Regions from separate parts of the Arthrobacter sp. 10L430 genome, predicted to be linked through region 2. Evidence: riboswitches for the same ligand, from Rfam matches in the RefSeq annotation. Region 2 holds a riboswitch; the other holds the start of a gene.
The links. A riboswitch is a leader RNA that binds a small molecule or an ion and turns the genes downstream of it on or off. The one in region 2 is predicted to bind cyclic di-AMP.
Positions count from the first base shown of each region.

Region 1 (5,962 bases), on a different contig from region 2:
AGGCCTTCGGATCGATCAGCGCGAAGTGGTCGCCCGGGACTTTCACCACCTGGACCGGTGCCCCCGCGGCTCGGGCCGCCGCGGCATAGGCTTCGGACTGGCTCATCGGAACGGTGTCGTCGTCAAGGCCGTGGACCGCGTAGACCGGCACGTCCAGCGGAACCGCGCTCATGGGGTCCGCATATTTGTGGCGCTTGGGATACTTGCCGGCGGAGCCGCCCATCAGGTTGGTGACAGCCCCGTTGCTGAGATCAAGCCAGTCGGCCTGGGCGAGGTTGAGCAGCCCGGACTGGCTGACCACTCCCGTCAGGTGCACGGCCTCGCCATTGAGGTTCCGCAGGACCTGCCGGTCAGCGTCCGGGGTGCCAAGTCCTGCCAGCCGGTCCCGGCCGGCGGCCCAGACGGCGAGGTGGCCGCCGGCGGAGTGCCCCAGCGCCACCACGCGGCCCAGGTCAAGTCCGTGCTCGTCCGCGATTCCGCGGAGTTTGTCGATCCCCGCCAGCACGTCCTCGAAGGTGTGGGGCCAGCCGCCGCCGTTGCCTGCCCGGCGGTATTCCAGGTTCCAGGCCGCCATCCCGTGGGCCGCAAGGTCCTTGGCCAGCGGCTCGCCCAGCTCGGCACCGTACTGCGAGCGCCAGTAGCCGCCATGGATGACCACCACCACGCCGCGGAATGCCGGACGCCTGGGGTTCCGGGACGAGGACGGTGGCGGCGTTTCCGGCAGGAAGAGCTCGCCCCATTGGCTGGGGTGGTCACCGTACTGGTACTTCTGCCGCTTCACTGCATCCTCCTTGGGTCCCGGTGGGCAGGAGGCGACCAGCGCCTCCGGCGTCACCACTGCCGCGGTGCCCGGCAGTCCATGGGAAAGCGGGGTCCGACGGCGCACATCAGCCATGTGCCGAGCCTACAGTGACGCCGCTCCCGGCGCGCGGAAGGGTGAGCCGCCCGGCCGTCCGCGCCTTGACGACCGCCGACAACCTGACCGACGGCGGCCGCAGCGGGCGGTGTCACACCTGCGACTGTCGCACGCCCTTGGTAGTTTGGGAGCATGGCAAGCAACTGGGATCGCCTGGACGTCAGTCAGCGCGACTCCGTGCAGGAAAACGTGGAACTCTATGAGCGCGTCCGGCCTGCCCTGAAGCTTGTCACCCGCGAGGTCCTGCTGACTCTCCGGACCATGCTCAAGGACACCGAGGTCACCCCGCTTTTTGTCACCGGCCGCACCAAGACCGTGGAGTCCTTCCGGGAAAAAATCTCCCGGACGGAGGAGCCACTGGAGCCGGATGATCCGAGGGTGCTGAAGTTCCCCGATCCGTTCCGCACGCTCAATGACATGGTGGGCGTCCGCGTCATCACCAAGCTGCCCACGGAAAACGCAGTGGTGGCCAACCTCATCAAACGGCAGCGCCAGCTGTTCGACTGCCGCGGCGACCGCGAGAAGGACATCGGCTCCATTGAGTCCGGGACCTACGGCTACTCGAGCCGCCACCTGATCCTGCGGACCATCCAGAACGAGGCCGTCAAGGAGTACCAGCACGTCTTAAACCCCGAAGCACAGCCCAACGGCAGCTACTTCTTCGAATGCCAGATCCGCACGGTGTTTGCGCACGCGTGGAGCGAGATCGAGCATGACATCCGCTTCAAGGCCGAGGACCCCCGGGCATGGACCCCGCATTTCGACCGCCAGTTCACGGCCACGGCCGCCATGCTGGAAACCGTCGAGAGCGCCTTCGCGGACCTGCATGAACGCTACGAGGAGGTCCGCGGCTACTGGGACCTGGAGGGTGAGGGCGCGGCGCAGCTCACGCCCAACCGCATCCGCGACGTCTGGCGTACGCTGCTGCCGCACGTAGACCGTAAAGTGGATGACGACTGGGGCTGGGCCGCCGAACTCATGGCAGCCCACGGCCTGAACCAGACGGTCCAGCTCGCCGGCCTCCTCAGCGCCAACCGCATCACTGAGGTCCGCAAGGCCCTGGACCACCGCTACTCCCCCGGCCCGGACCGGCTGCTGGATGACCTCCTCCTCTGGCAGTACGGCACCAAACACATTGACCTCACCGCAGAGGCGCCCGACGCCGTTCCGCACCCGCGGCGCGACAGCCTCCTGCGGCGGCTGAAACAGATCGAGCGCTACCGCCAGACCAAGAAGTAGGGACCATGAAACCCGAACAGCTCCAGTCCGTCCGGGCAACACTCCGCTCCCCGCGCCGCCTCAAAACCGAGGCGCTGGCAGGCCTCGTGGTGGCTCTCGCCCTGATCCCGGAGGCCATCGCCTTCTCGGTGATCGCCGGGGTGGACCCCCGGATCGGCCTGTTCGCCTCCTTCACCATGGCCGTGACCATCTCCTTCGTGGGCGGCCGGCCCGCCATGATCTCGGCAGCCACCGGTGCCGTGGCCCTGGTGATCGCCCCGCTGATGCGCAGCCACGGGCTGGACTACCTGATTTCCGCAGTGATCCTGGCCGGCGTGTTCCAGATCCTGCTGGCTGCCCTCGGCGTCACCCGGCTCATGCGCTTCATCCCCCGCTCCGTGATGGTGGGGTTCGTCAACGCGCTGGCCATCCTCGTATTCATGGCCCAGCTGCCTGAACTCATCGGTGTCCCGTGGCTCGTTTATCCGCTGGTGGCAGCGGGACTTCTGATCGTCGTCGGCCTTCCCCGAATCACGACGGCGGTGCCGTCGCCGCTGGTGGCGATCGTGCTGCTCACCGTCGTCACCGTCCTTACCGGCATCGAAGTCCCCGCCGTCCAGGACAAGGGGCAGCTGCCGGAAAGCCTCCCCTCGGTATTCATCCCCAACGTTCCCCTGACCTGGGAGACGCTCCAGGTGGTCGCGCCCTTTGCACTGTCCATGGCGCTCGTGGGCCTGCTGGAATCACTCATGACAGCCAAGTTCGTGGATGACATCACGGACACTCGCTCCAATAAGACCCGTGAATCCTGGGGGCAGGGCGTGGCTAACATCGTCACCGGTTTCCTGGGCGGCATGGGCGGCTGTGCCGTGATCGGCCAGACCATGATCAACGTGAAAGGCTCCGGTGCGCGGAGCCGGATCTCCACCTTCCTGGCCGGCGTCTTCCTGCTGGTGCTGGTGGTGGTGCTGGGCGACGTCGTGGGGCTTATCCCCATGGCCGCCCTGGTGGCCGTCATGATTTTCGTTTCGGCCATCACCTTCGACTGGCACTCGGTGGCTCCGAAGACCCTGAAGCGCATGCCGAGGTCCGAGACCGCTGTCATGGTGATTACCGTGGCCACCGTGGTGGCGACGCACAACCTGGCTATCGGCGTCGGCGTCGGGGTGCTCGCGGCGATGGCCATGTTCGCCCGGCGCGTGGCCCACTTCGCCACCGTTGAACGGACCGAGGTGGAGCTGAACGGCAGGACCGTGGCCACGTACACCGTGGACGGCGAACTGTTCTTCGCCTCCTCCAACGACCTCTACACGCAGTTCGACTACGCCCAGGACGCCGAGCCGCGCATCTCCGGAGTAGTCATCGACCTGCACGCCTCGCACCTCTGGGACGCCTCCACCGTCGCCGTACTGGACGCGGTGACGGAGAAGTACCGGCGCCACGGCCGGGAGGTTGAGCTGATCGGCCTGAACTCTGCCAGCATCCAGATGCGCGAAAGGCTGGCCGGCAAACTCAACGCCGGGCACTAATGCATACAGCCCGAAAATCCCGCACATAACAGCGTGTCGTTACCTTAATGTGACTTTCGGCGTTTGCTCGCGTACCGTTGAACCGTGCCTTCCTCACCGAGGAGGGCGCTCCCGCGCTGATTGCCTAACTCTGCCGCAGCCCGGGATCCTCTCGAAGACCATGTCCGGCAGAGACGGGGAAACCAATTTTCGGCCTGTTTCTACGGGCCTTGGGGTGAAGCCGCACAGTTCCTGATTCCGTTCAGGCGCGCGGCCGGGTGTCTCCCATCCGAATCCGACAGCTCACCTCGCAGGCATCGGGAGAGGCTCCTTCATGTCGTCACGCACTACCCCTGCCCGCCGCACAGCGGCCGGCCGTTCAAACCGCTTCGCTTCCGTCTCCCGCGCTGTCACGGCCAACGCCGGAGGACTGGGACGCCAGGCCGCCGTCATCCTCGCAGCATCGGGACTTGCCTTCACCGGCAGCATGGCAGCGAACGCCGCCACCGCCCCGGCCCAGAAGAACGCGGCCCCGGCCGCGGCCCCCGAAGCCGTCAGCCAGGTACAGGCGCCGCTGAGCGCGGACGCCAGCGTCAAGATCGACTTCGAGCGCCCCGCTGTGAAGTCCACCCCGGCACCCGTGGTGGAAGCGCCCGTGGTTGAAGCACCGGCCCCGGCCGCCGCAACCCCCGCTGCTGCCCCGGCACCTGCTGCCGCTCCGGTTGCTGCACCTGTTGCCGCTCCGGCGCCGAAGATCGCGCCGGCTCCGAAGATCACCGTCCAGGCGGCCCCGGCTCCCGCGAAGGCTCCTGCTCACGCAGCAGCAGCCGGCAGCGTGAACGCCTCGATGGTCTCGGCCGCCTACGCACAGCTGGGGATCACCCAGGACTGCACCGCGATGGTGGAGAAGGCCCTGGGCGCTTCCGGCATTCCGGTGGGCGACCTCGCGCCGATGCAGTTCATGAACTACGGATCCGTCGTCTCCACGCCCCAGCCCGGAGACATGGTTGTGCAGTCCGGCCACGTGGGAATCTTCGTCGGCGGAGGCAAGGTCCTCAGCGGCGGCATGAACGGTGTCAACGAGACCGTGGTGCACCCGCTGTCCTGGCTGACCGCCACGGGTCCGGTCACCTTCGTGCGAGCCCACGCCTAACAGCCCGCATTCGCTGTGCGCACTCCTGCCACGCGCTGGAACGAGCTGCGCGCTGCAACGAGCCGCGCGCTGGAATGAGCTGCGCGCTGAAACAAGCCGGTGTTCCGCTGCCTTGGGGGCAGCGGTGCACCGGCTCTTTCGTGCTCGGCAGGCCCGCCCACTCAGCCCTGCACGCTGCGGTTGCGCCCCCGGGACTTTGCCTCGTACAGCGCGGCATCGGCGGCGGCGATCGGCTGGTCCAGGCTTGCCGTTCCGGCTTCGATCACGGCGATGCCGTAACTGACCGTGGGCATCCTGGGCACATCGGGCAGGGCGCCGTCGGCGAGCCGGCGGCTGATCTCCGCCGTGATTGTCTCGGCGCGGTAGGGGCTTGCCCCCGGTACCACCAGGATGAACTCCTCGCCGCCATACCTGCCCACGATGTCAGTTGAGCGGACGGTCGCGCGGCAGGCGTCGGCGAAGGCCCGAAGCGCCAGATCGCCGGCCGCGTGGCCGTAGGTGTCATTGATGGATTTGAAGTGATCAAGGTCCGCCAGGATCAGCGATCCAAAGCTCTCGGTCAGCGGGCTGCGGCGCAACTGCTTGGCTGCTCTGTCCAGGAACGCCGAACGGTTGAGAAGGCCCGTGAGGCCGTCCTGGGTGGCGACGGTTCGCAGCGCCCGCGTCTGCTGTTCGGTACTGAGCCCGGCCATGCTGAACGAAACCACCGCCAGGAGCACCATGGTGACAAGCGTGGTCACGGCGGACCCGAAGTAGGCGACAAACGTTGGGCTGTTCGGGCCGTCGGCGATAAACACGACCAGCCGGCCCAGGTAGAACGCCGACACGCCCGCAGCCACGATGGCCATGGGGATACGGACCCTTGAATAGCCCGGCTCCAAGCGCCACAGTTCGCGTGCCGTGAGGCCGATCATCAGGGACATCGACGCCAGGAAAACGGCGCCGCCGGACCAGATGTTCGAACCGGGGTGATCAACAGCGGAGGCTATTCCCGCGGAGACGGGCACGGCGGTGAGGAGCCAGAAGTTGTATCCCGGCGTTCGCAGCGAACGCGCGCCTGCCCAGGCACTGGACGCACCAGCAACGAGCAGGATATTCCCCAACGTATTGGCCCACCACTGCTGGGGCGTGCCGTTGAGGAGAAAGCAGGCGGAACCCGAGAGAAAC
Region 1 covers NZ_JBFTJD010000031.1:15,989-21,950, forward strand. The annotation lists gene AC1DDG_RS19520 (alpha/beta hydrolase) at 1-781, opposite strand, end outside; gene AC1DDG_RS19525 (GTP pyrophosphokinase) at 1,049-2,155, shown strand; gene AC1DDG_RS19530 (SulP family inorganic anion transporter) at 2,161-3,663, shown strand; cyclic di-AMP (ydaO/yuaA leader) riboswitch at 3,785-3,973, shown strand; gene AC1DDG_RS19535 (hypothetical protein) at 3,977-4,795, shown strand; gene AC1DDG_RS19540 (GGDEF domain-containing protein) at 4,957-5,962, opposite strand, start outside.
Region 1: it holds a riboswitch for cyclic di-AMP, as region 2 does, so the genes downstream of both, AC1DDG_RS19535 (hypothetical protein) here and AC1DDG_RS19030 (M23 family metallopeptidase) in region 2, are expected to answer to the same signal.

Region 2 (5,962 bases):
CGCAGCAAACCCGGCTATGAATGTGGTCAGCGGCGCCGCTGGCCGCACCACCGAGTGGGCGGCCACTCCGGCAAGCGACAGCACTTCATTGACATCCACCTGCACGTCTTCGAGCTCGAAGGCCCGAAGCAGCAGCCGGCACCACTCCTCAAGCGTTTCGTCCTGGCTTTTCATGCCTGCCTCCAAACTCAAACTGCGGCTGCGACGTTCCGGGCCGGGCTCATCGTCCCTGCCCTTCGACTCCTAATGCGGCGGCATCATCCCAGGTATCCACATCATCTGTGGAGCCGGCGGGGACGGTGACAGCCTGTACGTCAAGCCTAGCAAGGAGAGCGAAAACTGACCCGTGATCCAGGGTGTTCCGTGCGGCTGCATCGTCCACGGCGCGTTTTAGCGCAGCCGTGCTGTAAAAGCCGGCCAGCGGCTGGCGGCGTCCGTCTCCGGATGCGGCCATGACGCCATCTTTGCCCTGGGAGGCACGCGCGGCATCTCCGGGGGCCGCAGCCCGGAGAGCGTCCAGAAGAGCATGGACGGCATCCGGCGCGCGCGGCATGTCACACGCGAGAACCAGGGTCAGTGTGGCGGCCTGCGTCTCCGTGCCTTCCCGTCTTTCAGCTGTTCCAGCGTCCGGTGCCGGGTCCGGCCGCTGCAGCCGGTCCAGGCCTGCGGCGATCGCCGCAGCAGGCCCGGCGAAGGGAGGATCCTCGCGGCAGTTCAGCACGCCGGGCGGAAGGTTCGTGTCCGGGCCCACCACCACAATCCGGCGGGCACCACGGGCAGCCGCGATGGACCGGCTAAGGAGGCTCTCGCCGTCGTATGTCAGCTCGGACTTGGGCGAGCCGCCCAGCCGCGAGGAGCGGCCGCCGGCAAGGATTATTGCGTCGAATTCCACATCCCCAGCGTAGTGCCGGGCAGGTTACGCGGCGGTCTCCGGAAGCAGGAACGGATCCCACGCCGGCGTGGGCTTCTCCAGTTCCTTGATCTGCCAGATGGTGCCTACGGGCGGCGCCGGGGCGAACCGCAGCTTCCAGCCCATTTCAGCAGGCGTGTGGTCTCCCTTGACGTTATTACAGCGGAGGCAGGCCGCCACGAGGTTCTCCCATGAATCGGCACCGCCCCGCGATTTTGGCTGGACATGGTCAATGGTGTGGGCTGCCTTGCCGCAGTAGGCACACCGGTGCCCGTCCCTGCGAAGGACGCCACGCCGGCTGACGGCGGTGATCATGTTGTAGCGCGGCCGGATGTAGCGGTTAAGGAGGATCACGGACGGGCGGCCCATGATGTCCTGCGGCCCGACGACAGGATCGTCGCCTTCGGCCACCACGCTAGCTTTTCCGGTGAGCACAAGGACCAGCGCCCGGCGGAAGGTCACAACCGCCAGCGGTTCATATCCAGCATTCAGAACGAGAGTGCGCATGCACATACCTCTTCACGGCCGCACCCGGCAGAGGCGCGAGGGCCGGCTGCCCTCTGCATGTCCGGGCTATGGATCGACACCACAAGAGTAAACACTCAAGGGGCAGATCGGCGAATCGACGGAATGCACTCCGACGCCGTGTCGGCATGGCAACCGGGCCTACGGGCATGCAAAAGGACCCCTGCCGCAGTGGCAGGGGTCCTTTTCTAAGCCTTGGTAGTCTTAGCCGCCGACGCGGATGAAGACCGGGCCGGAGCCGACGTTTACGCTGAACAGTGCGGTGGTTCCGCCGTTCCAGCCGCCGTGGACAGCCTGGCCGTTGCCGACGTAGACAGCGATGTGGGCCATGCCCATGCCGCCGTTTTCGTAGTAGGCAAGGTCGCCCGGCTGGGCTTCAGCAGCGCTGACGGTGCGGCCGAGGGACAGGTAGCCTGCCGGCCAGCCGTGGTAGTTGATGCCCACGGCGGCCAGGGAGTTGGTGGCCAGCGCGGTGCAGTCCTGTGAAACACCCAGCTGCGCGTAAGCAGCAGCGGCGATCGAGGCGCCCATGCCGCTTCCGGAAGCGGTCTTGGCGGCGGCAGGAGCAGCCGGAGCAGCCTCAACGGCAGCGGCGGTCTTTACTGCCGGAGCAGCCTCGACGGCGGGAGCAGCTTCCTGCACCTGAACGACGGGCTTGGGTGCCTCGACGACGGGAGCGGCCGTGGTGGAAACAGCCGGCTTCTCGTAGGAGATGGCGATGCTGGACGCAGCGGAAATGGTTGCCGGAGCAACAGACTGCACTTCCAGGGCGGAAACAGGAACCGATTCACGCTGAACGTTGGTCTCGGCAGCGTTTGCAGCGATACCGCTGGTCAGGACCAGGCCGGACGCGGCAGCGATAACTGCGGCCTGGCGGCCCATGCCACCGGCGTTGTCGCCGACAGCCTTGGCGATGACAGCCAGCGAGTGGGTCTTGGTGACCTCGGCGCGGTGGCGTGCAATGGTCGCACGTGTAGTCATAAGTTTCTCTCTTTCGTGTTCCACGGACCGCGGTAGCAGGACGTGGCTTAGCGACGCGCCGGCATCTTGGGGGTAAGCCGGCGCGTCCCGAACGGGATTTTTAGCGAAGGGTGAAGAAGGAGGACGTGCCCGTGGCGGACGCAGCGTGCAGGATCGTTCCATCCGAAGGGTTCAGGGCGCTGATCATCATGCCGTTGCCAACGTAGATGCCCACGTGGGCGCCGCCGTTCTGCATGACCAGGTCGCCCGGAGCGGGTGTCGAGGTGGGCTTCATTGCAGTCCAGGCGTTGACGCGGGGAATGCTGATGCCTGCCTGCGCGTAAACCCACTGGGTGAAGCCGGAGCAGTCCCAGCCGTTAGGAGTGGTGCCACCCCAGACGTACGGGTGGCCGATACCGGTGTAGGCAATGGCCGCCAGCCCTGACGTTGCGGCGGCGGAGCCTGCGGCATCCACCAGCTTGCTCGCCTTGGCAGTAACGGTTTTGGCAGTATCGGTTGCACCATTGGCCGCGTCGTCGCTGGACTGCGCGGCCAGAGTCTCGATGACCGGCGCTGCCTCGGTGGTGACGGCAGGACGCTCGAAGGAGACAGTTGCGGTTGGTGCGGCGGTCACAGCAAGCTGCGTGGCCTGGGATCCGGACTCCGTGGAGGCGGAAACACCGATGTTGGTGTCGGCTGCGTTAGCCGGCATGCCAATGCTCAGGATGAGCCCTGAAGCAGCTGCGATAACAGCTGCCTGGCGACCTACTGTGCCGGCATTGGCGCTTACTGCCTTGGACACTGAGTCCAACGGGTTCGTACGAACCGTTTGCGCACGGTGGCGCGCAGAATTGTGGCGTGAAGACACGAAGGTAGCCTCTCCCAATGCCTACGAGGTGAGCTGTCGGATTCGGATGGGAGTCACCCGGCCGCGCCGCTTCCTGGGAAGCTTTGCGACTTAACCCCAAGGCCTTCTTGCGAAGACCAAAATTGGTTCCCCCGCCCCTGCCAGACGATGTCATGCGAACGGACCTTGAGCGGTGGCAGAGTTAGGCAATCCACTCAAAGGCGTCAACTTCGGAAAAGTTGACGCGGTTTAGACGGTACAGCAGTTCGGAGCGAATGTCACATTCAGGTCACGGCATGTCACAAGAATGCGAGAGTTCTCCATCGGTTTTGCTTAAAGCCAGCCCAGGGGGTCAACGACTTCTCCGTTGACCATCACCTCGAAGTGGAGGTGGCAGCCCGTCGAGGCGCCGGTGGTCCCGCTGAGAGCGATTACGTCACCGCGGTTGACCTTCTGGCCGACGCGGACACTCGAAGAGGACAGGTGGTTATACGTGGTCTCGAGGCCGTTGCCGTGGTTGATCACAACCCTGTTGCCGCCCCCGTAGGGGTGCCAACCGGCGAAGGTGACCGTGCCGCTGGCCGCGGCGAACACCTGGGTTCCGCACTCGGCGGCAAAGTCCTGGCCCCGGTGAAATTCCCCGGAGCCCCCGGTGATCGGGCTGACGCGGTATCCGAACGGAGACGATTTGACCATGGTGGTCAGGGGCGCACCAAGGCTGCCCGCCGAGGCGGCGCGGGTGATGCTGCCGGCCGACTGTGCACTGAGGAGCTGCTTGAGCTTGCTGTCCGGGTCACCCTGGGTGGAGACGGACGTTCGGCTGAAGTCGATCTTTGCGGCCGCCTCAGCGGACACCTGCGGCTGGACACGGGAGGACAGCGCCGCGGCGCCGCCCTGGTCAGCGGTGGCCATGACCGGACTGGTTGCAGGAACCGTGACTGTCAGCAGGAGGCCTGTGGCAGCCAGTGCGACTCCCGCCTTCTGGCCCACTCCGCTTGCGGCTGCGAAGTCGGTGACCTGGCGGAACGGACTGCGGTGCCTCCGTGCTTCGCGCTGCGCATCCCGCGGACGCTCCCCTGCGAAGACTTCGGCGGCGCGCGGCTCCGCAGCGGGGCCGGCCGCGCGGCGGCGGCCCCGGGCATTCTGCATGGTCAAGAAGTGTTCCTCTCTGGATAGCCTGCGAAGTTAGCTGTCGGATTCGGGTCAGAGAGATCATCGACCCGGTCCGCCGTGACAAGCGTTTCGGCACAGGGGTATCCCGGGAGATTCCATCTGCGGAAAGTGGCTTGCTGCTGCGGACTTCACCCCAAGGCCGTTTTTCAACGGCCGGTTGTGGTTCCCCCGCCTCTGCCAGAAGGTGACTCGTGCGACTGATCCGCTGGCAGAGTTCGGCTCCAGATCAGGTAACGCTTTAGTATCGGCGCTGCTGTTTAACTATAAGTGATTAAAGTGGGCAGTAATAATTCCGTTATCTAAGCTGTGCAAAAGTCGTAGGGCATCCTGCCACCTGATGTCAGACAAATCACGGGCCAGCACGTCAGCTGACGCGGACAAACACGTGGGCGGCCACTTCCGGTGGCAGTTCGAGGGCGCCTTCGATCCCCGGCACACGGACCGAGATGTACTCCCCCACGCGTTCGAGGGAAACCGCGGCACCGGGGCGGATCCCGCCTTCATCGAGCTGGACCAGCAGCTCCGGCTCCACCTGGATGGGTTCTGCCAGCCGGCTGACGGTAACGCGCGAATCCGGACCGTAGCCGGGCATGGCGTCCAGCAGGTTCATCACGCCGTCGGTGAAGGCCAGCGAAGGCTCGCCGCCGAGCGCAGCCAGCCCAGGAATCGGGTTGCCGTAGGGCGATTCGGTGGGGTGGCCAAGCATTTCAAAGATCCTGCGCTCCACGCGTTCGCTCATCACGTGCTCCCACCGGCACGCCTCGTCGTGGACGTAGGCCCAGTCGAGGCCGATGACGTCGGCGAGCAGCCGCTCCGCCAGGCGGTGCTTGCGCATGACCTCCGTGGCCCGTTTGCGGCCTGTTTCTGTCAGCTCCAGGTGACGGTCGCCGGACACTACCACCAGCCCGTCCCGTTCCATCCTGCCGACGGTCTGGGAGACGGTGGGGCCCGAATGGCGGAGGCGTTCGGCGATGCGGGCTCGCAGCGCCACGATGTTCTCTTCTTCAAGCTCCAAAATGGTCCGAAGATACATCTCCGTGGTATCGATCAGATCCGTCATTCAGCTCAGCTCCTCGAGCACAGTACTTGTGTCCGTCCCACCGTACCGCGGGCCCACCGCACGGTGGCCCGGCGTCAAGCTGCCGCGGCCGCAATTCGACGACGGAGCAACACCGGCTCTCCGCCCGTACGTCCAGTGAAAGCTTAGCCTATTTTGAATTACTCCGGATAATTCGGACGAAGCGGGCGGCCGGTTTCAATGACTGGACTGTGACGGCAACGTTTCCCGGGATTTCCGGGCTTCGGGCAGAATAAAAGGGGCCTTCGTGGCAGACATGATTGCCCGCCGGCCACCTCTTGTCCCCGCCGAACTGCATGTCCATGCCGAAAATTGGAGCCACTGTGAGCGACACCAGCATCACTATCCCAGCAAACCTCCTGCCCAAGGACGGACGGTTCGGCGCCGGGCCCTCCAAGGTCAGGCCCGAGCAGATCGAGGCGCTTTCCGCAGCCGCCACAACGATCCTCGGCACATCCCACCGCCAGGC
Region 2 covers NZ_JBFTJD010000029.1:44,397-50,358, reverse strand. The annotation lists gene AC1DDG_RS19055 (DUF6457 domain-containing protein) at 1-174, opposite strand, end outside; gene mobA (molybdenum cofactor guanylyltransferase) at 221-892, opposite strand; gene AC1DDG_RS19045 (HNH endonuclease) at 917-1,417, opposite strand; gene AC1DDG_RS19040 (NlpC/P60 family protein) at 1,640-2,416, opposite strand; gene AC1DDG_RS19035 (C40 family peptidase) at 2,517-3,107, opposite strand; cyclic di-AMP (ydaO/yuaA leader) riboswitch at 3,268-3,426, opposite strand; gene AC1DDG_RS19030 (M23 family metallopeptidase) at 3,576-4,397, opposite strand; cyclic di-AMP (ydaO/yuaA leader) riboswitch at 4,402-4,646, opposite strand; gene AC1DDG_RS19025 (iron-dependent transcriptional repressor DtxR) at 4,780-5,475, opposite strand; gene serC (phosphoserine transaminase) at 5,817-5,962, shown strand, end outside.